DNA from 2 places in the Kitasatospora sp. NPDC004289 genome. Region 1 is predicted to be linked to the other one. Evidence: riboswitches for the same ligand, from Rfam matches in the RefSeq annotation. Region 1 holds a riboswitch; the other holds the start of a gene.
What was found. A riboswitch is a leader RNA that binds a small molecule or an ion and turns the genes downstream of it on or off. The one in region 1 is predicted to bind glycine.
Positions count from the first base shown of each region.

Region 1 (11,530 bases):
GCTGGTGCCGGTCATGAAGTGGTCGCGGTTGGTGTTGGTGTTGCACTGCACCGAGGCGAAGTAGTGGTCGCAGGTGGTGAAGACCGAGGCGATCGCCGAGTAGAACGGCATGTCGGCGGGCTCGTAGTAGCCCTGGCCGAGCCAGCCGGAGGAGCGGCGGGAGACGGCGCCGTCGGCCAGGCCGTCGTTCCACGCCTTCATCGAGTCCACGAAGCCGAAGGCCGGGGCGCCCTGCTGGTACGCGTTGGTGTGCGCGGCGTTCATCGCGAACGGCAGCAGGTACCCCTCCTTCCGGGAGGCGTCCGGCTGGTGCAGCACCGAGCGGCCGTTGACCCCGCGCACCGCCGCCCGGTCCCCGAAGCCGCGCACCCCGGACAGGGTGCCGAAGTAGTGGTCGAACGCCCGGTTCTCCTGCATCAGCACCACCACGTGCTGGATGTCCGCCAGCTTCCCCGGCTTGGCCGGGGCGGCCAGCGCCTCCCGGACGCTGAGCGGCAGGGCGGACAGGACGGCGGCCGCGGCCGCGCCGCCGAGCAGGGTGCGGCGCGAGACTTCGGGACTCATCAGGGGGTGCTCCTCGTTCGGCTCCCGGCCGCGTTCCGGCCCGGACCCGCCCATGTCTAAGCGCCCGAGGTGTACAGACAACAATGATCACGTGACGGGCCGGAGGCGAGATTGTCTAGACAACCTGACGGTCCGCCACCCCGCTCAGCCGACCGGCCAGGTGTGGACGGGCTCGCCGGTGCGGGAGTGCTCCATGTAACGGCGCGTCATGGCCGCGATGGCCGAACCCCGGTCCATCCCGTAGTGGTCGCGCAGCCGGTGCACGGTGGCCGCCTGCCAGGCCGCGCCGTTGGTCCTGCGCAGACAGCGCTGCTCGATGATGCCGAGGTAGCGGTCCCGGTCCCCCGGCTCCACGCCCCAGTCGTCCAGCCCCTGACGGGCCATCGGGAGCAGCTCGTTCAGGACCAGCTCGGTGGCGGCCACCGGCACGGTGCCCCGGGCTCCGCGCCCGGACTTCGGCCAGTGCAGCACCGCGTCGATGCCGTACCGGGCGGCGGTGTGGAAGTTCTCGTCGGCCTGCTCGAAGGCGAGCCTGGACCAGATCGGCCTGGGCTGCTCGGCCAGCACCCGGACCAGCCCGTAGTAGAAGGCGGCGTTGGCCAGGGTGTCCACCACCGTCGGCCCGGCCGGCAGGCAGCGGTTCTCCACCCGCAGGTGCGGCACGCCGTCGGCGACGTCGTAGACCGGCCGGTTCCAGCGGTAGATGGTGCCGTTGTGGAGCCGCATCTCGGCCAGCCGGGGGATGCCGCCGGAGGCCAGCACCTTGACCGGGTCCTCGTCGTCGCAGATCGGCAGCAGGGCCGGGAAGTACTTCTGGTTCTCCTCGAAGAGCTCCAGCGCGGAGTTCACCCAGCGCTCCCCGAACCAGGTGATGGGGCGCACGCCCTGGGCCTTGAGCTCCGCCGAACGGGTGTCGCAGGCCTGTTGGAAGAGCACCGGCCTGGTCTCCCGCCAGAGCTCCCGGCCGAACAGGAAGGGCGAGTTGGCCCCGAGTGCCAACTGCACCGAGGAGATCGCCTGGGCCGCGTTCCACACCGGGGCGAAGCGCTCCGGGGTCACCTGGAGGTGCAGCTGCAGCGAGGTGGCGGCGGCCTCGGCCACCATCGAGACCGACTCCACGCTGAGCCGCTCCACCCCCTCGATGTCCAGCGCGATGTCCTCGCCCCGGGCGGCCAGTATCTGGTCGCTGAGCAGGGTGTACCGGTCGTTGTGGGACATCGCGTCCAGCCCGGTGTGGTCCAGGTCGAGGGTCGGCAGGATCCCGACCATGACGATCCGGGCGCCCACCTCCTCGGCCTTGCGGTCCGCGTACCGCAGCCCGGTGTCGATCTCCTCGCGCAGCTCGTCCAGCACGTGGCCGGTGAGTCGGCGGGGCGCGATGTTCACCTCGATGTTGAACTGGCCCAGCTCGGTCTGGAAGTCGCCCGAGGCGATCGAGGAGAGCACCTGCTCGTTCCGCATCACCGGACGCCCCAGGTCATCGGCCAGGTTGAGCTCGATCTCCAGCCCCACCATGGCCCGCGGACGGTCGAAGCGGCCCTCGCGCAGCATCCGCTCCAAGGCGTCCAGACAGGACTGGAGCTTGCGCCGGTACAACTGCCGGTCGGACAGTTCCGCACGCGTCGCGACGACCTTCTCGCCCATGGGTGCCCCTCCACCTAGCCGAACGGTCCCTGCATCATGCCCACCCCGAAGATCCCTAGCCTCCTGCCCTAACGCGGTTGTCGAACAAGGTTCCTGACGACACGTCAGAAGAATCCCGACTTGCCGCCAGGCACCGAATGTGATAAGAAAGTCACCCTGTGCATCCGTTCGAGCAGGATTCGCACAGCTCCCGCCCGGCACCCGCCGCCCCCGAAGGACCTTCGAGCGGCAGGCCCGCGCCCGCAAGCGACCATGCCCAACCGGACACGGCCCGGGTCCACGACCCACCAGCCGGTATGCCGCACTCGCACGCCGTTTCCAGCACGGAGAGGCGACCCACCATGACCCTGCAGACCCCCCAGCCACCGCCGAGCGCCCTGCGCGCCGTCCTCGGCGCGCTCGACTGTGAGTCGGCGCTCGGCCCCCTCGTCCCGCTCGCAGGCGGCGAGGGGGACGAGCGGCTGCACCCGACCCACCCGCTCGCGGTGCACGTCCTCGACGAGCCCGGCGCCCCCCTGGCCGGCGCCCGCCGGACGGGCTGGCGGTTCCTGGTCGAAGCCGGCGTCGGCGGCCCCGTGGCCGCCGCCGAAGTCACCGAGACGGCCGAACAGCACCACGCCTTCTCGCACTTCACCGCCGGCCCCTACCTGGACTCCACCCTGCGCGCCCTGCGCCAGGCCCACCAGATCGCCATCTCCGCCCGCACCCGGCACCACCCCCGACTGCTCTCCATCCCCGGCCACTACGCCACCGCCCTCTGGCTCCACCACCCCGACCCGGGCCCCTCGGTGGACCTCCTCATCCCCCTCGCCCCGGCCCCGCTCGGCGTCACCGCCCACCGCGTCTACCCCGCCGGCGAGCTGCTCGCCCTGCTCGCCCGCCCGCTCGCACCCGCCGGGCGTTCCTGACACCCCTTCACCCGAAAGGGCCACTGCCGCGCGACCTTCCGGTCGGGCGGCAGTGGCCCCTTTTCCATCTGAACGGGTGATCCCTGGGCACCGCTTGTGGCGCATGTCACGAAATCGCTGCGGGAAGGCCTCGGGATGACGACACTGGGAACCGACGCGGGGGGCCGTCAGTCCTACCCGTCGGAGCGCCGGTTCACACCTGGGCCGGTCAGGGGAATCTGAAGCGAGGGTACGACGATGTGCCAGCACCAGCCTGAGTGTCCGTCCGCACTGTCCACCGACCGCGAGGCCGCCGTCCCGATGGCCTTCCACCCCGACCAGGGCTGGAGCCTCCTGTGCAACGGCGTCCTCCTCTTCGAGGACACCGGCGAACTCCTCCCCGACGGCCGCATCATCGCCCCCCGCCGCCCCCTGGTCTCCGCCTGACGGCCCGCCAGGGCAGACGCCAAGGGGCGCGAGACCCCTCTCGATCTGCGGCTCCGCCGCGCGGGCGCGCAAGTCCTCTCCACCAACCGGCGGCAGGGCAAGCGAACAGGGGCGCGGGGAACTGCGCGCTTCGGGAGGCGGCCCACCTGCAACTGACCCACCATCAGCCAGTTGCAGGTGCTGCCGTTCCACCCTCGCGCAGTTCCCCGCGCCCCTAGGTCCGCGTGTGGCTCGCGCCCCGGGCTCGCCGCCGCCGAGGCGGCGCTGCCTCAGCTGCCGTACTCGTCCAGCGGCGGGCAGGAGCAGACCAGGTTCCGGTCCCCGTAAGCACCGTCGATCCGGCTCACCGGCGGCCAGTACTTGTCCGCCGGGTTGACGCCCGCCGGGAAGACCGCCTCCTGGCGGGTGTACGCGTGCTCCCAGTCACCGGCCAGCGCCGCCGCGGTGTGCGGAGCGTTCCGCAGCGGGTTGTCCTCCGCCTGCCACTCGCCCGAGCCGACCTTCTCGATCTCGCCGCGGATCGCGATCATCGCCTCGCAGAAGCGGTCGATCTCGTGCAGGTCCTCCGACTCGGTCGGCTCGATCATCAGCGTCCCCGCGACCGGGAACGACATGGTCGGCGCGTGGAAGCCGTAGTCGATCAGGCGCTTGGCGATGTCGTCCACCGTCACGCCCGTCTCCTTGCTGAGCGGACGCAGGTCGATGATGCACTCGTGCGCGACCAGCCCGCCCGGACCGGTGTAGAGCACCGGGAAGTGCGGGGCGAGCCGCTTGGCGATGTAGTTGGCGTTCAGCACCGCGACCTGGGTGGCGCGCTTGAGGCCCTCGCCGCCCATCAGCCGGACGTACGACCAGGAGATCGGCAGGATCGCGGCCGAGCCCCACGGGGCGGCCGAGATCGGGCCGACGCCGGTGGCCGGGCCGGCCTCCGCCTGGAGCGGGTGGTTCGGCAGGTACGGGGCCAGGTGCGAGCGGACCGCGACCGGGCCGACGCCCGGGCCGCCGCCGCCGTGCGGGATGCAGAAGGTCTTGTGCAGGTTCAGGTGCGAGACGTCCGCGCCGAACTTGCCCGGCTTGGCCAGGCCGACCAGCGCGTTGAGGTTGGCGCCGTCGACGTACACCTGGCCGCCGGCCTCGTGCACGGCCGCGCAGATCTCGGTGATCTCGGTCTCGTACACGCCGTGGGTCGACGGGTAGGTGACCATCAGCACCGAGAGCTGGTCGCGGTGCTGCTCGATCTTCGCCTTCAGGTCGGCGACGTCCACGTCACCGTCCGGCAGGGTCTTGACCACGACGACCCGCATCCCGGCCATCACCGCGGAGGCCGCGTTGGTGCCGTGCGCCGACGAGGGGATCAGACACACGTCGCGCTCGACGTCGCCGTTCGCGCGGTGGTACGCGCGGACCGCCAGCAGACCCGCCAGCTCGCCCTGCGAACCGGCGTTCGGCTGGATCGACACGGCGTCGTAGCCGGTGACCTCCACCAGCTGCTGCTCCAGGCCGCGGATCAGCGTCAGGAAGCCCTCGGCCTGGTCGACCGGCGCGAAGGGGTGCAGCTGGCCGAACTCGGGCCAGGTGACCGGCTCCATCTCGGTGGTGGCGTTGAGCTTCATGGTGCAGGAGCCCAGCGGGATCATGCCGCGGTCCAGCGCGTAGTCCCGGTCCGAGAGGCGGCGCAGGTAGCGCAGCATCGCGGTCTCCGAGCGGTGGCTGTGGAAGACCGGGTGGGTGAGGTACTCGTCGTCGCGCAGCAGCGCGGCGGGCAGCGCGTCGGCGGTCTCGGTGACCTCGGCGGTGACGCCGAAGGCGGCCCAGACGCCGGCCAGGTGCTCGCGGGTGGTGGTCTCGTCGCAGGAGATCGAGAGGGTGTCCTCGTCCGCCTGGTAGAGGTTGATGCCGTTGGCCCGCGCGGCGGCGGCGATCTCGGCGGCCTTGCCCGGGACCTTCGCCGTGACGGTGTCGAAGAACTGACCGCTGGTCAGCTCCACGCCGCCCGCCCGCAGGCCCTCGGCCAGCGCGGCCGCGAAGCGGTGGGTGCGGCGGGCGATCTCGGCCAGGCCGTCCGGGCCGTGGTAGACCGCGTACATGGAGGCCATGACGGCCAGCAGCACCTGGGCGGTGCAGATGTTGGAGGTGGCCTTCTCGCGGCGGATGTGCTGCTCGCGGGTCTGCAGGGCCAGGCGGTAGGCCCGGTTGCCGTCGGCGTCCACCGAGACGCCGACCAGGCGGCCGGGCAGGTTGCGGGCGTACGCGGCCTTGACGGCCAGGTAGCCGGCGTGCGGGCCGCCGAAGCCCATCGGCACGCCGAGGCGCTGCGAGGTGCCGCAGGCGATGTCGGCGCCGAGCGAGCCCGGGGACTTCAGCAGGGTGAGGGCCAGCAGGTCGGCGGCAACCGCGACGACCGCGCCGAGGCCGTGGGCCTGCTCGATCACCGGGGCGAGGTCGCGGACCTCGCCGGAGGCACCGGGGTACTGGAGCAGCACGCCGAAGACGCCGCGCTCGGCGATCTCGGCCGGGATGCCGGCGGACAGGTCGGCGACGACCACCTCGACACCGGTCGGCTCGGCGCGGGTCTCGATGACCGCGATGGTCTGCGGCAGGGTGTCGGCGTCGACCAGGAAGACGCCGCCCTTGACCTTGGTGACGCGACGGGCCAGCGACATCGCCTCGGCGGCCGCGGTGCCCTCGTCGAGCAGCGAGGAGCCGGAGGTGTCCAGGCCGGTCAGGTCGGCGACCACGGTCTGGAAGTTGATCAGGGCCTCCAGGCGGCCCTGCGAGATCTCCGGCTGGTACGGGGTGTAGGCGGTGTACCAGGCCGGGTTCTCCAGCACGTTGCGCAGGATCACCGGCGGGGTGAAGGTGCCGTAGTAACCGAGGCCGATCATCGACTGCAGGACGGTGTTGCGCCCGGCCAGCTCGCGCAGCTCGGCGAGCACCTGGGCCTCGCTGCGGCCGGCGGGCAGGCCGAGGGCGGTGAGGCTCTTGATGGCGTCCGGCACGGCGGCGTCGGACAGCTCGTCCAGCGAGCCGTAGCCGACGTGCGCCAGCATCTTCTCCTGGGCGGCGGCGTCGGGGCCGATGTGACGGTTCTCGAACGGGCTCGCGAGTTCGAGCTCGGTGAGGGTCGGCTTGGCGTTCATGGGGGTCGAGGCCTCCTGGTCACGGACCGGCGGGGGTACGCACGCCGTCGGCCAACGCCGCCGTGGGACAGCGGGGGCCTCGAAACGCACGAACCCGTCAGGCCTCCCCCTCTGTCATCGGTACCTGAGAGCTTCGCCCGCACGTGGCGGCCCGCGGCCGCCCGTCGGCTTGCACCGTCGGTGAGGGTGGGGCCCGCCGGCTCCCTCGCCGTCGGTCCTGCCCTGCTTTCCAGAGTGACCTACCCCGCACGGTACGGATGCCTGAGAGATTCCGGGGAGGGTTTGCTCCTTCGGCGCCCTGCTCCACCGAGGCGGAGGGGACTCTCCCGAGCGGGCTCGGCAGTCGCGCCCAGGGTACCAGCGGTCGCGCCGCAGATCACGGGCGCCCCCGGCGCACTCCGGCCGCTCCCGACCCGCCCTCGAACGGCCCCATCCCCTCCCCAACGGCGGCGTTCGAATGGCCGACGTCCGATTGATGGCTTTTCGTGTGAAGTGCGGCCGGGCAGCTCTGCCGACCGCCCCCTGACGGAGTGTCAGGGGTGCTTTCGTACCTCTCCTCTGGAGGACAGCGTGCAGACCGACATCGACCCGCGAGACCTGATCGGGCACAAGGCGGTCGACCGGAACGGTGACAAGATCGGCACCGTCGACGAGGTCTACCTCGACGACGCGACCGGCGAACCCGAGTGGGCGGCCGTCCGCACGGGGATCTTCGGCCGGGACGCGTTCGTCCCGCTGACCACCAGTGAGTTCTCCGGCGAGGAGCTCCGGGTCCCCTACGACAAGTCACTGATCAAGGACTCGCCCGACTTCGGCGTCGGCCAGCACCTCTCCCCGGCGCAGGAACTGCAGCTCTACCGCTACTACGGCCTGGAGACCGGCATGCCCGTCGCCGCCCCGGTGGCGGCCGCCGCCGTGGCCGCCAACGGCACGGACGCCGTCAAGGACCTCGACTTCGGCACCATCGGCACCACCAAGGAAAGCAGCAGCGTGAACGCGACCACCACCGCCCCGACCATGACGGCCGCCCCGATGGCCTTCACCGCCACCTCCGAGATGCCGGCCGCCCCGGTCACCACCGCCAAGCCGGCCGAGTCCGCCGCACCCACCACCCCGACCGTCCCCGGCAACGCCCCGAGCGGCCCGATCGAGATCACCTGCCGCGAGGAGCGCCTCGACGTCACCACCGAGTGGCACGTGCTGGGCACCGCGAAGCTGCGCAAGTACGTCACCTCCGAGGCGGTGGAACGCAAGGTCCCGGTGGTCAAGGAGCGGGTCCGGGTCGAACGGGTGCCGGTCACCGAGGCCGAGCGGGCCGCCCTCAGCGAGCAGGAGATCGCCGAGGCCGTCGAGGAGGTGACCCTCCGGGAGGAGCGCCCGGTCGTCCGCAAGTACCTCGCCCCCGTCGAACGCGTCCGCCTGGTCGTCGAGCGCTACACCGAGGAGGCCGTCATCCACGACGAACTCCGCCGCGAACAGGTCGAGATCCACGACGACACCACCGAACCGGTACCCCCGACCCCTCAGGCCTCCCCCGGCCGCCCGGAACCCCTGCGCCCCTCCTGACATCCCCTCACGAAGCCGCCCCTCCGGGGGCGGCTTCGCCGTTTCCGGAACCCACCCACGTGCCCCAGGCCACTTCGCCAGAGCTTCACCCCTCCCCTCCGCCCCTCGCCCGCCCGGCAGGGCACCCCACTTTGCCAAAGCTTCACCAGACAATATTTGACACACTGAAGTATCTCCCGTCATGGTTACTTCAGTCCCTTGACTTTCAACCGAAGGAAGCTTCCCGTGAGGCCGAGCAGCACGCGCGTGCTCCCCGCCCTGGTGCTGGCGATGCTGGCATTCAGCGTGGTGCAGACCGCCGTCGTCCCGATCCTGCCCTCGCTGGCCCGCGAACTGGACGTCTCCGGTTCCAGCATCACCTGGCTCATGACGGCGAACCTGCTGTCCGCCGCCGTCCTGACCCCGCTGCTCGGCCGCTTCGGCGACCTCCGCGGCCGCAAGCCGATGCTGCTGGTCTCGCTCGCCGGCCTGGTGGCCGGCTCCGCGCTCGCGGTCGGCACCCACTCGTTCACCTGGCTCGTGGTCGCCCGCGTCCTCCAGGGCGCCGGCGGTGGCGTACTGCCGCTGGCGATCAGCATCGTCCGTGACGAGCTCCCCAAGGAGAAGGTCACCGGCGGCGTCGCGGCCATCTCCGCCTCGATGGGCGTCGGCTCCGGCCTCGGCCTGGTCGCCACCGGCCTGCTGCTGGAGCACTGGGACTACAAGTCCATCTTCTGGATGGGCCTCGGCTTCGGCCTGCTCGCCGTCGTCCTGGTCGCCGTCCGCGTCCCGACCGACCCGGTGGTCGACAAGAACGGCGGCGCCGACCCGCTCGGTGCCCTCACCCTGGCCGGCTGGCTCTCCGCCCTGCTGATCGCGGTCTCCCAGGGCAACACCTGGGGCTGGACCTCCAACCGCACCCTGGGCCTGTTCGCCGCCGCCGCCGTGATCGCCCTGGTCTGGGGGATCATCGAGGTCAAGGTCAAGCACCCGCTGGTGGACATGAAGATGATGGCCCGTCCGGCCGTCGCCTTCACCAACATCTCCGGCCTGCTGATCGGCTTCGGCATGTACGGCTCGTTCATGGTGATCAGCAACTTCGCCCAGACCCCCGAGAAGCTGGCCCACTACGGCTTCACCGCCACCGTGCTGCACGCCGGCGTCATGCTGCTGCCCTCCGCCGTCGGCTCGATGGTCGCCGCCCCGGTCGGCGCGCTGCTGATCGCCCGCCGCGGCCCCCGCCTGCCGCTGGTCCTCGGTGGCGTGCTCGGCTCCGCCGCCATGGTCTACCTGGCGCTGCGTCACTCCGCCGAGGGCGACATCTACTTCGCCTCGGCCGTCTTCGGCCTCGGCGTCGGCCTCGCCTACGCGGCGATGCCCGCCTACATCAACGGCGCCGTCCCGGCCGAGCAGTCCGGCATCGCCAACGGCATGAACGCGGTGCTGCGCACCGTCGGTGGCGCCATCGGCACCGCCGTGATGGCCGCGATCCTGACCGGCGACACCCTGAAGCTGCCGATCCCGGTCCAGCTGCCCACCCTGGACGCCTACAAGCACGCGTTCTGGGTCGCCGCCGCCGTCTGCCTGGTGGCCGCCGTCGTCCCGTTCGCGATCCGCCGGATCAAGGAGACCCCCGCTCCGGCCGAGGCCGCCGCCTCGCCCGAGCTGGTGAAGACCGACGCCTGACGAGGCGTCACCACCCGCGCGCTCAGGGACGGGTCGCGCGGGTGGGCTCCGGCCGCCGCCGGTACGCGAGGGCATCGCGCCCGGACGAGCGGCCGCAGGATGAATGGCCCCCGCACCGCTGGACACGGTGCGGGGGCCGTCGTCATTCCCGCCCCCACTCACCCGGCCGACGCCGGTCGTCCTCCTCGCCCTCCGCCCGCTCGCCCTCCTCCTGCTCGCCCTCCTCCGCCGCCGGCCGCACCATCCCCGGCCGCAGCGGCAGCGGCCCCGAGGGCTCCAGCTCGGGATCGTCCACCGCGAAGGTCCGCACCCGCCCCACCTCGCCCTGCGGCGTCTCGAAGCGCACCGTCACCCGCCCCACCCCGCTCCCCTGCACCCATCCGGGCCCGAGCTGAGCGTGCGTCACGTCCTGCCCCGGCCGCCACTGCCGCACGACCGCCGCGGCCGCCACCACCTCCGGCACGTCCTCCTCCGCGGCCCCGGCCGCCTCCGCCGCCCGTTCCTCCCGCTCGGCCTGCGCGAACAGGTCCTCCTGGGTGAAGTCGGCCAGCTGCGCCACGCCGACCCCGAGCAGCCGGACCCCGCCGGTGATGTCCACCTGCTGGGCCAGCCGCCGTGCCGTCTCGGCGATCACCACCGGGTCGTCGGTCGGGGACCGCAGCGTCTCGGAGCGGGTGATGGTGGAGAAGTCGAAGCGCCGCACCTTGAGCACCACCGTCCGCCCCGAGCGCCCGGCCGCGTGCAGGCGGCGGACGCAGCGGGCCGCCAGCTCGTCGATCTCGCGCAGCACCCGGCCCCGGTCCGCCACGTCCACCTCGAAGGTGTCCTCGACCGAGACGGACTTGGCGTCCCGGTCCGGCACCACCGGGCGCTCGTCCAGGCCCAGCGCCATCTGGTGCACCCCGGCCCCGTGCGCCCGGCCCAGCAGCTGGACCAGCTCGCCCTCCCCGGCCTCCGCCAGGTCCGCCACCGTGGTCAGCCCCGCCCGGCGCAGCACCTGCTCGGTGGCCGGGCCGATCCCGGGCAGCGCCCGCGCCGACATGGTGGAGAGCACCGCCCGCTCGTGGCCGACGCCGATCAGCACCAGCCCGTCCGGCTTGGCCTGCTCCGAGGCGATCTTGGCCATCAGCTTGGAGCCGGCCACCCCGACCGAGCCGGTCAGGCCGGTGCGCTCCTCGATGTCGGCCCGCAGGTCGGTGGCGATGGCCACCGCCATCTCCGCCCCCGCCTCCGGATCCACCGCAGCCAGCGCCGGACCGTACGGCCCGGCCTCCAGGTCCACGAAGGCCTCGTCCACGCTGAGCGGCTCGACCAGCGGGGAGAGCTCCCGCAGCAGGCCCATCACCACCTCGCTGACCTGGCGGTAGGCGTCGTAGCGCCCGCTCAGGAAGGCCGCGTTGGGGCAGAGCCGGCGGGCCTGGGCCATCGGCATCGCCGAGTGCACCCCGAACTTCCGGGCCTCGTACGAGGCGGTGGAGACCACCCCCCGCACCCCGAGACCGCCGACGATGACCGGCTTCCCGCGCAGGCTCGGCTTGGCCGCCTGCTCCACCGCGGCGAAGAAGGCGTCCATGTCGAGATGGAGAATGCTCGGCACCGACCGCACCCGCCGATCAT
Region 1 covers NZ_JBSGEL010000061.1:24,613-36,142, forward strand. The annotation lists gene ACWEPF_RS30875 (phosphocholine-specific phospholipase C) at 1-564, opposite strand, end outside; gene ACWEPF_RS30880 (glutamate--cysteine ligase) at 709-2,208, opposite strand; gene ACWEPF_RS30885 (hypothetical protein) at 2,550-3,116, shown strand; gene ACWEPF_RS30890 (DUF5999 family protein) at 3,354-3,542, shown strand; gene gcvP (aminomethyl-transferring glycine dehydrogenase) at 3,812-6,682, opposite strand; glycine riboswitch at 6,922-7,021, opposite strand; gene ACWEPF_RS30900 (PRC and DUF2382 domain-containing protein) at 7,253-8,248, shown strand; gene ACWEPF_RS30905 (MFS transporter) at 8,474-9,913, shown strand; gene ACWEPF_RS30910 (DNA polymerase IV) at 10,056-11,519, opposite strand.

Region 2 (11,530 bases), on a different contig from region 1:
GAACGCGCGCGCGAACGCCTCGCCCGAGCCGTACCCGTACCGGACCGCGACCTCCAGCAGCGTCCGCTCCCCGGCCAGCACCTCGGCCCCGGCCAGCGTCAGCCGCCGGCGCCGCACGTACTCCGAGAGCGGCATGCCCGCCAGCGCCGAGAACAGCCGCCGGAAGTGGTACTCCGAGGTGGTCGCGATCCGCGCCAACTCCGCCACGTCGAGCGGCAGTTCGAGCTGCTCCTCGAGGTGGTCCAGCGCCCGGTTCAGGCCTTCCAGCACCAGGGTCTCCTTCCCTTGTGCTCCCACCGTAGAAAAGCGGAACGGGCCCGGACCCGACAGTCCGTGCCCGTTCCGGTCAGGTCACCGAAGGACCCGGGTCAGCACTCGATGACGTTCACGGCGAGGCCGCCGCGGCTGGTTTCCTTGTATTTGATCTTCATGTCGGCCCCGGTCTCCTTCATGGTCTTGATCGCCTTGTCGAGGGAGACGTGGTGCCGGCCGTCGCCGCGCAGCGCCATCCGGGCGGCGGTGACGGCCTTCACGGAGGCCATGCCGTTGCGCTCGATGCAGGGGATCTGGACCAGGCCGCCGACCGGGTCGCAGGTGAGGCCGAGGTTGTGCTCGATGCCGATCTCGGCCGCGTTCTCGACCTGCTCGGGGGAGCCGCCGAGCACCTCGGCCAGGCCGCCGGCCGCCATCGAGCAGGCCGAGCCGACCTCGCCCTGGCAGCCGACCTCGGCGCCGGAGATGGAGGCGTTCTCCTTGAAGAGCATGCCGATCGCGCCGGCGGCCAGCAGGAAGCGGACGATGCCGTCGTCGTCGGCGCCCGGGATGAAGTTGATGAAGTAGTGCAGCACGGCCGGGATGATCCCGGCGGCGCCGTTGGTCGGGGCGGTGACCACCCGCTGGCCGGAGGCGTTCTCCTCGTTGACCGCCATCGCGTAGAGGGTCACCCACTCCATCGCGTTGGCCGGGCCGATGCCCTCGGCGCGCAGCGCGCGGGCGCCGGAGGCGGCCCGGCGGCGGACCTTCAGGCCGCCGGGCAGGATGCCCTCGCGGTTCATGCCGGCCGAGACGCACTCCTGCATGACCCGCCAGATCTCCAGCAGCCCGGCCCGGATCTCGGCCTCGGAGCGCCAGGCCTTCTCGTTCTCCAGCATCAGGCCGGAGATCGACAGGCCGGTCTCCCGGGTGAGCCGGAGCAGCTCCTCGCCGGTGCGGAAGGGGTAGCGCAGCGCGGTGTCGTCGGGCACGACCCGGTCGACGCCGATCGCGTCCTCGTCCACCACGAAGCCGCCGCCGACGGAGTAGTAGGTCTTCTCCAGCAGGGTGGCGCCCTCGGCGTCGAAGGCCCAGAGGGTCATGCCGTTGGCGTGGTACGGGAGGCTCTTGCGGCGGTGCAGCACCAGCTGGGTGTCCGGGTCGAAGGCGATGTCCTGGACGCCGAGCAGGTGAAGGCGCTTCTCGGCCTTGATCCGGTCCACGTCCAGGTCGGCCTGGTCCACGTCGACGGTGCGCGGGGAGTTGCCCTCCAGGCCGAGCAGGACGGCCTTGGGGGTGCCGTGGCCGTGGCCGGTGGCGCCGAGCGAGCCGAACAGCTCGGCCCGGACGGAGACGGTCTGCGCGAGCAGGCTCTCGGACTTGAGGCGGCGGGCGAACATCCGGGCCGCGCGCATCGGTCCTACGGTGTGCGAGCTGGAGGGGCCGATACCGATGGAGAAGAGGTCGAAGACGCTGATGGCCACGGAGGTGACGTCCTTGTCTGGTCTCGTGGGTGGAACGGGCAGGCATGGCACGGGGCACCGCGCGCCACGTTTCCAGTGTGCGCGGTGCCCCGGAAAAGACGGGTGACCGTCAGGCCACCGGGGGACTACAGCTCCGGGTAGAGCGGGTACTTCGCGGCCAGCGCGGTGACCCGGGCCTTCAGCGACTCGGCCTTGGCCTCGTCGAAGGAGGGCAGCAGGGTCTCGGCGATGACGTCCGCGACCTCGCGGAAGTCCTCGGCCTGGAAGCCGCGGGTGGCCAGGGCCGGGGTGCCGATCCGCAGGCCGGAGGTGACCATCGGCGGGCGCGGGTCGTTCGGGACGGCGTTGCGGTTCACCGTGATGCCGACCTCGTGCAGGCGGTCCTCGGCCTGCTGGCCGTCGAGCTCGCTGTTGCGCAGGTCGACCAGGACCAGGTGGACGTCGGTGCCGCCGGAGAGCACGGAGACCCCGGCCGCCTTGGCGTCGTCCTGCAGCAGGCGGGCGGCGAGCGCCTTCGCGCCCTCCAGGGTGCGCTGCTGACGGTCCTTGAAGTCGTCCGAGGCGGCGACCTTGAAGGAGACCGCCTTGGCCGCGATCACGTGCTCCAGCGGGCCGCCCTGGAAGCCGGGGAAGACCGAGGAGTTGAGCTTCTTGGCGAACTCCTGCTTGGCCAGGATGATGCCGCCGCGCGGGCCGCCCAGGGTCTTGTGGGTGGTGGAGGTGACCACGTCCGCGTACTCGACCGGGTTCGGGTGCAGACCGGCGGCGACCAGGCCGGCGAAGTGGGCCATGTCGACCCACAGGTAGGCCTCGACCTCGTCGGCGATCCGGCGGAACTCGGCGAAGTCCAGCTGGCGCGGGTAGGCGGACCAGCCCGCGATGATGACCTTGGGGCGGTGCTCCTTGGCGAGGCGCTCGACCTCGGCCATGTCGACCAGCCCGGCCTCGTCCACGTGGTACGCGACCACGTTGAACTGCTTGCCGGAGAAGTTCAGCCGCATGCCGTGGGTCAGGTGACCGCCGTGCGCCAGGTCCAGGCCCAGGATGGTGTCGCCGGGCTGGGCGATGGCGAAGAGCGCGGCCTGGTTGGCGGAGGCGCCCGAGTGCGGCTGGACGTTGGCGTACTCCGCCCCGAACAGCGCCTTGACCCGGTCGATCGCGATCTGCTCGGCCACGTCGACGTGCTCGCAGCCGCCGTAGTAGCGGCGGCCGGGGTAGCCCTCGGCGTACTTGTTGGTCAGGACCGAGCCCTGGGCCTCCATCACCGCGGCGGGCGCGAAGTTCTCGGAGGCGATCATCTCGAGGGTGGTCTGCTGGCGGTGCAGCTCGGCGTCGACCGCGGCGGCGATCTCGGGGTCGAGCGCGTGCAGGGACTGGTTCAGGACAGTCATGTTGGGTCTTCCCGTAAGGCGGTGCGGGCAGTGGACCGGGAGGGTGGCGGCCGCCGCGCTGCGGCCGCCACCCGTCTACCAGTGGGTCAGGCGCCGATGAAGGCGTCGTACTCCGCAGCGGTCAGCAGCTTGCCGGTCTCGGCGATCTCGACCTTGAACAGCCAGGCGTCGCCGAACGGGTCGCTGTTGACCGAGGCCGGGTCGTCGATGACGGCCTGGTTGATCTCGGTCACCGTGCCGGTGACGGGCGAGAACAGGTCGCTGACCGACTTGGTGGACTCGAGCTCGCCACAGGACTCACCGGCGGTGATCTCGTCGCCGACCTCGGGCAGCTGGACGTAGACGATGTCACCCAGGGCGTCGGCGGCGTGCTTGGTGATGCCGACCGTCGCGACCGCACCGCTCTCGGCGGTGGTCAGCCACTCGTGCTCCTCGGTGTACTGCAGGTTCGTGGGGTTGCTCATGACGTCATTCTCCAGGATCGCAAGAGGGTAGGGCGAAGCCGTCCGCTGAGCGGACCGGGGGTTTCGAAAGGTGACGAGGGGTCAGCGGGCGCGCTTGTAGAACGGCAGCGCCACGACCTCGACCGGCTCGTGCTTGCCGCGCACGTCGACCGCGACCGCGCTGCCGGGGGCGGCGTGCGCCGCGTCCACGTAGGCGATGGCGATCGGCTTGCCCAGAGTGGGGGAGGGGGCGCCGGAGGTGATCCGCCCGATCGGGGTGCCGTCCGGGCTGACGACGGCGTACTCGGCCCGCGGGACCCGCTTGCCGTCGGAGACCAGGCCGACCAGCTTGCGCGGCGGGTTGGACTCGGCCTGCGCGGCGGCGGCCTCCAGGGCCTTGCGGCCGACGAAGTCGCCCTCCTTCTCGAACTTGACCACGCGGCCGAGGCCGGCGTCGAAGGGGGTCAGCTCGGTGGAGAGCTCGTGGCCGTACAGCGGCATGCCGGCCTCCAGGCGCAGCGTGTCGCGACAGGACAGGCCGCAGGGGACCAGGCCGGCGTCGGCGCCGGCCTCGGTCAGCGCGTTCCACAGGTGCTCGGCGTCGGCGGGGGCGCAGAAGACCTCGAAGCCGTCCTCGCCGGTGTAGCCGGTGCGGGCCAGCCAGACGTCCTTGCCGGCCACGGTGGCGGGCAGCAGGGCGTAGTACTTGAGGCCCGGCAGGTCGGCGTCGGTGACGGAGCCGAGGATGCCGTTGGCCTCCGGGCCCTGGACCGCGAGCAGGGCGTAGGCGTCCCGGTCGTCGCGGACCACGGCGTCGAAGCCGGCCGCGCGCTCGGTCAGCGCGTCCAGCACCACCTGGGCGTTGGAGGCGTTGGCCACCACCATGTACTCGGCGTCGCCGGTGCGGTAGACGATCAGGTCGTCCAGGATGCCGCCGTCCTCGCGGCAGATCATGGTGTAGCGGGCGCGCAGCACGCCGAGTGCGGAGATGTGGCCGACCAGGGCGAAGTCGAGCAGCTCGCCGGCCTGCGGGCCGGTCACGGTGATCTCGCCCATGTGCGAGAGGTCGAACAGGCCGGCCTTGGTGCGGACCGCGAGGTGCTCCTCGCGCTCGCTGCCGTAGCGCAGCGGCATGTCCCAGCCGGCGAAGTCGGTCATGGTGGCACCGAGCGAGCGGTGCAGTGCGTCGAGCGCGGTCAGGCGAGGGGACATGGCGACGGGACTCCTTGGCCGGAAACGGGCATGCGGGGGTGGAGTCTCCCCGTCTGTCGTCACAACCTGAGAGCTTCACCGCCCATCCAAGGATGGCGGCTTGCACCGTGGGTGGGCGCACGGCGCGGCCGTGTCCACTTTCCAGATCTGCCTCGCCCGTGCGGTAGGGGTGCCTGAGAGATTCCGGGGAGGACTTGCTCCTTCGGCGCCGGCCCTGCGCACGGGGCGCACTCCGGACTCTCCCGCGCGGGTTCGAGCGGCCAGTGTGAAGTTGTCGAGCGGGGTCATCATGGCACGAGACCGGACCGGGACGGGAGAGGGGCCCGCCCGCTGGGTCAGGTCTGCCCCCGACCTCGTCACCCGCCCCGCCCGGAAGCCCTAGGCTGAGGCCGCACAGCTACAGAGGGGCGCGACCGATGAACCAGCCGGGCGAGACCGGAGTGCAGGGGTGGGCGGAGCCCGGCAGCGCGCCGGCCGGGGGGAGTTGGCCGGTCAACGAGCTGGAGCAGGTGCTGACCGCGGCGCTGGGCGACCCGGGGGCCACGCCGCGGGTGATCGAGGTGCTGGCGCGCAGTCAGGTCTGGATCCCGCTGCCGGCCGGGGCCGACCCGCAGGGGGAGGGGCTGGACCTGCCGACGATCGAGCTGGCCGGATCCCCGTACGTGCCGGTGTTCTCCTCGCAGGAGCTCTTCCTCCAGATCGCGCCGGGCGTGCCGTTCGCGGTGGCCCCGGCCTGGGAGTTCGCCCGCGGGCTGCCGATCGGGGTCGGGATCGCGGTCAACCCGGAGGCGCCGGTGGGCATCCCGGTGCCGCCGGAGGGGGTCGGCGAGCTGCGCCGCGGGCCGCTCGCGGAGCGCTGGGAACAGCAGCCGGAGGGCGGCGCCCGGGTGGCGCTGCGCGAGCCCGAGCCGGCCGAGGAGCCGTACGCCTTCCTCGGTGCGGCCATCACCGAACTGGCCGAGCTGCCAGGAGTCCTGACGGCCCGTCGGGCACTGGCCGGGGTCGAGCTGGACGCCCCGGTGCTGTTCGTCGGGGTGCAGCTGGACCCGGCCTGGCCGGCCGATCCGGCGCAGGTCAACGAGGCGCTGGGCCGGGCGCTCGGAACCATGCCGCCGCCGTGGGGCGTCCACCTGGTGCTGCTCGACCTGGTCGCCGACCCGGTGGTGGAGTGGATGCTCACCCGGGTCCGTCCGTTCTACGTCAGGTCCGGCGCCGTCCCGGTCTGAGACCGGTGGAGGACCGGTGGAGGACCCGAACTGACCACCGAACCGTTACGCGCCGGTACGGGGCGGCGGTATGACGGCTGTCGGGCTCGGCCAATAGGCTTCCCCCGACAACCACGGACGGCCACGCTGGCCGAAGGCGGGACGGACGGCGGGCGGAGCACGGCATGAGCGCGGGAGCGGCGGCAGACGGCGCGATCGAGCGCGCCCTCGGCGAGGTCGCGCCGGAGCGCTACGACGCCTACGAGCGGCTGCTGGGGGCACTGGCGGCCGGCCGGGTCTGGATGCTGCTCTGGCACGGGCAGCCGGGCAGCCCGGACGCCCAGTACGGGAACATGGAGATCGGCGGGCACGGCTACGCCCCCGCCGTCACCTCCCCCGAGCAGCTGGCGCTCTGCGGCTGGACCAGGAGCCACGAGGTGATCTCCGGGATGGAGATCGCCCACGCGCTGTACCGCACCCGCTGGGGCCTGTGGCTCAATCCGCACGTGCCCGGTGGCGGGGTCGGGGTGCCCTGGGCCGACCTGCGCCGGATCGCCGGCGGGCTGGACCGGCTGCCGGCTGGTCCGCTCCAGCTGGCCGAACCGGCCGTGCAGGCCCCGCAGTTCTACGCCCAGCTGCAGCGCGAGGCGGCGGCGGTGCGCCCGCTGCGGGCGCTGCGGCAGGCCTGGGTGCGCCCGGCCGTGGGCGAGGCCTACCTGGCCGTCGGCCTGGACCTCTACGACACCTCGCCGCCGTCCGTGGAGGCGGCCCGGGCGCTGGTGCAGCGTGCGGTGGCGCACGCCCCGGCCGGGCTCGCGGTCTCCACCGTGCTGCTGGCCGACGAGCTGGACCCGGTGGCGATGTGGCTGCGCGCCTTCGCCCGTCCGTTCTTCGACCGGGAGTCGGCGAACCACCCGCCCCAGGGCTACTGGCCGCACCAGCCCTGGCGCTGAGCAGGGCTTTTCCCCGTTCCCGCAGGGGCAGTTGACGAAGTGTACGAGCAGTCCTTCGCACGCATCTTGACAGTCGAGTAACACCTGTGTGAAGAGCCTTATTCGCCAGGACACGGCCGTGCATGCGGACAGATCACAGTTGGGCATCCTTCGGTTGTCAGGTCTGGCGTAAGGCCTCCCCGATGCCAGAGAGTCTGCGCAGTGCAGTGCGGGGCTTACCTGAGCTGCCCGGCAACTCCCTTGCTTCTCAGCACCTTTCGCAATCGCGATTCCGGACCGTACCCATGTCCGGGCCCTACCCGGGCCCGGTGCTCGGCGTACGTACGGCACCGTGGCCGGCCACCGTCGGCGAGGGGAAACGAAAGACACATGAGCACTTCCACCAAGAGCACCGACGCTCCGGAGGCCCCCGCGGCCCCGGCCAAGCGGATCGAGGGCCGGTCACCCGGCCGGATCGCCTGGGACCGCCTCAAGCGCGACAAGGTCGCGCTGGCCGGCGGCGTCGTGGTGCTGCTGCTGATCCTGGCCGCGGTCTTCGCGCCGGTGCTCACCTCGCTGTTCGGGCACCCCGTGGACGAACCGCACCCGGATCAGATCAACCCCGATCTCGGCCTCCCCAAGGGGGCGTTCGGCGGCATCAGCAGCGACTTCCTGCTCGGCGTCGACCCGACCTTCGGCCGCGACGTGTTCAGCCGGATCGTCTACGGCGCCCGGATCTCGCTCACCGTCGCCTTCCTGGCGGCCGGCGTGTCGGTGGTCATCGGCGTGCTGGCGGGCATCGCGGCCGGCTACTTCGGCGGCTGGGTCGACGCGGTGATCAGCCGGGTGATGGACGTCCTGCTGGCCTTCCCGCAGCTGCTGTTCTCCATCGCGCTGGTCTCGGTGATGCCCAACTCCGTTCTGGGCCTGGAGGGCAGCGCCGTCCGGATGGCGATCCTGGTGCTGGTGATCGGCTTCTTCGGCTGGCCCTACATCGGGCGCATCGTCCGAGGTCAGGCCCTGTCGCTGCGCGAGCGCGAGTTCGTCGACGCCGCCCGCAGCCTGGGCGCCGGCTGGCCGCACATCCTGCTGCGCGAGCTGCTCCCCAACCTGGTCGCCCCGATCCTGGTCTACGCGACCCTGATCATCCCGACCAACATCCTGAGCGAGGCCGCCCTCAGCTTCCTCGGCGCGGGCGTGAAGCCCCCGACCCCGTCCTGGGGCCAGATGCTCTCCGAGGCCACCCGGATCTACCAGGTCGACCCCACCTACATGGTGGTGCCGGGCCTGGCCATCTTCATCACGGTGCTGGCCTTCAACCTGTTCGGCGACGGGCTGCGCGACGCGCTCGACCCCAAGGGCAACTGACCGCCGGTCAGCCGGCCCGGGCAGGCTCCCACGCCAACTGCCTGCCGAAACAGGACCTTTCGAGACTGTTCCACCCCAGTACGACCATCAGGAGGAAAGTACCCATGACGCGAAACCGGACGCTCGCCGCCGCCGCCCTGGTGGCCACGCTGGCCGTCACCCTCACCGCTTGCGGTGGCAGCGCGGACAAGAAGGGCGGCACCGGCGACGGCGCCTCCAAGTCGGCGTCGGCCGGCGGCTTCAACGCGGCCGTCGACAAGGTGCTCAACCCGTCCGACAAGAAGGGCGGCACGCTCAACCTCTGGAGCACCACCGACGCCGACTCCTGGGACCCGGGCCGCGCGTACTACGCGTCGATCTGGAACATGCAGCGCTTCTACGCCCGTACCCTGCTGGCCTTCGACTCGAAGCCGGGCAAGGGCGGTCTGGAGCTGGTGCCGGACCTCGCCGCCGCCAAGCCGGAGATCTCCGCCGACGGCAAGACCTACACCTTCAAGCTCAAGAAGGGCATCAAGTTCGAGGACGGCTCGGCCATCACCTCGAAGGACATCAAGTACGGCATCGAGCGCGTCTTCGCCCAGGACGTCATCTCCGGCGGCCCGACCTACCTGGTCAACAGCCTCGACCAGGGCCAGGGTTACAAGGGCCCGTACACGGACACCACCCCGGACAAGATGGGCCTGAAGTCCGTCGAGACCCCGGACGACGCCACGATCGTCTTCAAGCTGGCGAAGTCCGACTCGGCCTTCCCGTACCTGCTCGCGATGGGCACCGCCTCGCCCGTCCCGGCGAAGGCGGACACCGGCTCCAAGTACGGCGAGAAGCCGGTCTCCTCCGGCCCGTACAAGTTCAAGTCGATCGAGCCCGGCAAGTCCGTCGAGTTCGTCCGCAACGAGAACTGGGACCCGACCACCGACCCGTTCCGCAAGGCGCTGCCGGACGTGGTGAAGCTGACCATCACCACCAACGCCGACGACATGGACAAGCGCCTGCTCGACGGCTCGATCGACCTCGACTTCGCGCAGACCGGCCTCTCCCAGGCCGCTCAGGCCCAGGTGCTGACCAACGACAAGCTCAAGGCCAACACCGACGACCCGTTCAACGGGTTCATCCGCTACATCGCGATGGTCCCGAAGATCGCCCCGTTCGACAACGAGCACTGCCGCAAGGCGGTCATGTTCGCGGCCGACACCACCGCCCTGCAGACCGCCCGCGGCGGTTCGGTGGCCGGCTCGCCGTACGGCTCGATGCTGCCCCCGAACATCCTCGGCTCGGACAACTACGACCCCTTCACCCTGGTCGACGGCAAGCCCGACGTGGCGAAGGCCAAGGAGGAGCTGGCGGCCTGTGGCAAGCCGGACGGCTTCAAGGCCACCATCGCGGTCCGCGGCAACAAGGACAAGGAGGTCAAGTCCGCCGTCGCCCTGCAGACCGCGCTGAAGGCGATCAACGTCGACATCACCATCGACCAGTACGACGGCAAGCTGCTGGCCTCGGTGGCCGGTTCGCCGGAGGTCGTGAAGAACAAGAACTACGGTCTGATCGTGGCGGGTTGGGGTGCCGACTACCCGAAGGGCGACGGCTACATGCAGCCGCTGATGGACGGTCGCTTCATCACCGCCAACGGCAACAGCAACTACCCCGAGACCAACGACCCTGAGGTCAACGCCCTGTTCGACAAGGCCGCCGCCGAGGCCGACCCCGCCAAGGCCGCCGAGATCTACAAGCAGATCAACCACAAGGTGACCGACATGGCCGTCTACCTGCCGGTGGTCGCGGACCGCGCGCTCAACTACCGCAACCCGCGCCTGACCAACGTGTTCATCAACGACGCGTTCGGCATGGTCGACTTCCAGGCCCTCGGTACCAACGACGGCAAGTGACCTGCCCAGTCCCGTAGTTCGCACAGCTAGTCCGAAGGGCAGGTGAAGACGCCGCCCGGGCCGGGCGCCCCACGAGGGCGCCCGGCCCGGGGGCGGCGTCGACCGCAGTGCTCGTGTACATCATCCGACGGCTCGTCAATGTCGTCGCCATGCTGGTGGTGGTTGCGGCCGTCACCTTCGGCATCTTCTTCATGGTGCCGAAACTGACCGGGAGCGACCCGGCGCTGCTCTACGTCGGCAAGATCGCCGACCCCGCGGCGATCGAGGGCATCCGTCACAAGATGGGCCTCGACAAGTCCGTCATCGAGCAGTTCTGGCTCTTCCTCAAGGGCCTGGTCCTCGGACGCGACTACAGCACCGGCGTGGACGTCACCCACTGCTCCGCGCCCTGCTTCGGCTACTCGTTCAAGACCGAGCGCGAGGTCTTCCCGGTGCTGCTCGACCGGCTGGGCGTCACCGCCTCGCTGGCCCTCGGCGCCTCGATCATCTGGGTCGTGTTCGGCACCATGACCGGCATGATCTCCGCGCTCAAGCGCGGCTCGCTGCTCGACCGCTTCACCATGACCACGGCCCTGGCCGGCGTCTCCCTGCCGATCTACTTCACCGGCATGCTGGCCAGCGCGGTCTTCGTCTACCAGCTGGGCGTCTTCCCGAACGACTACGTGCCGTTCGCCGACGACCCGATCGCCTGGTTCCAGAACCTGGTGCTCCCCTGGGTCACCCTGGCCTTCCTCTACGCGGCCAACTACGCCCGGCTCACCCGGGCCACGCTGCTGGAGGTGCTGGGCGAGGACTACGTCCGCACCGCCCGGGCCAAGGGCCTCGGCGAGGGCACGGTGATCCGCAAGCACGCGATGCGCTCCACCCTGACCCCGATCCTGACCGTCTTCGGCATGGACCTCGGCGGCCTGATCGGCGGCGCGGTGCTCACCGAGTCCACCTTCAACTTCCGCGGCCTGGGCTACGAGGCGGTCTCCTCGATCGCCGCCAGTGACCTGCCGGTGATCATGGGCGTGACGCTCTTCGCCGGCTTCTTCATCATCCTGGCCAACCTGCTGGTTGACATCCTGTACGCCGCTGTCGACCCCCGGGTGAGGCTCGCATGACCGAGATCCAGATCGACAAGTCCGCCTCGGCGAAGCCCGGTTCGGCCTACCTGGAGGTCAAGGACCTCCGGGTGCACTTCCCCACCGACGACGGCCTGGTCAAGTCGGTGGACGGGCTCACCTTCTCGCTGGAGAAGGGCAAGACCCTCGGCATCGTCGGCGAGTCCGGCTCCGGGAAGTCCGTCACCTCGCTCTCCATCATGGGCCTGCACCGGATGGGCAAGCGCGGCGCACCGAGGATCACCGGCCAGGTC
Region 2 covers NZ_JBSGEL010000015.1:40,802-52,331, reverse strand. The annotation lists gene ACWEPF_RS12710 (AraC family transcriptional regulator) at 1-270, opposite strand, end outside; gene ACWEPF_RS12705 (L-serine ammonia-lyase) at 369-1,736, opposite strand; gene glyA (serine hydroxymethyltransferase) at 1,862-3,127, opposite strand; gene gcvH (glycine cleavage system protein GcvH) at 3,214-3,591, opposite strand; gene gcvT (glycine cleavage system aminomethyltransferase GcvT) at 3,673-4,782, opposite strand; glycine riboswitch at 4,934-5,037, opposite strand; gene ACWEPF_RS12685 (enhanced serine sensitivity protein SseB) at 5,199-6,008, shown strand; gene ACWEPF_RS12680 (enhanced serine sensitivity protein SseB C-terminal domain-containing protein) at 6,173-6,940, shown strand; gene ACWEPF_RS12675 (ABC transporter permease) at 7,310-8,287, shown strand; gene ACWEPF_RS12670 (ABC transporter substrate-binding protein) at 8,392-10,170, shown strand; gene ACWEPF_RS12665 (ABC transporter permease) at 10,278-11,276, shown strand; gene ACWEPF_RS12660 (ABC transporter ATP-binding protein) at 11,273-11,530, shown strand, end outside.
Region 2: it holds a riboswitch for glycine, as region 1 does, so the genes downstream of both, gcvT (glycine cleavage system aminomethyltransferase GcvT) here and gcvP (aminomethyl-transferring glycine dehydrogenase) in region 1, are expected to answer to the same signal.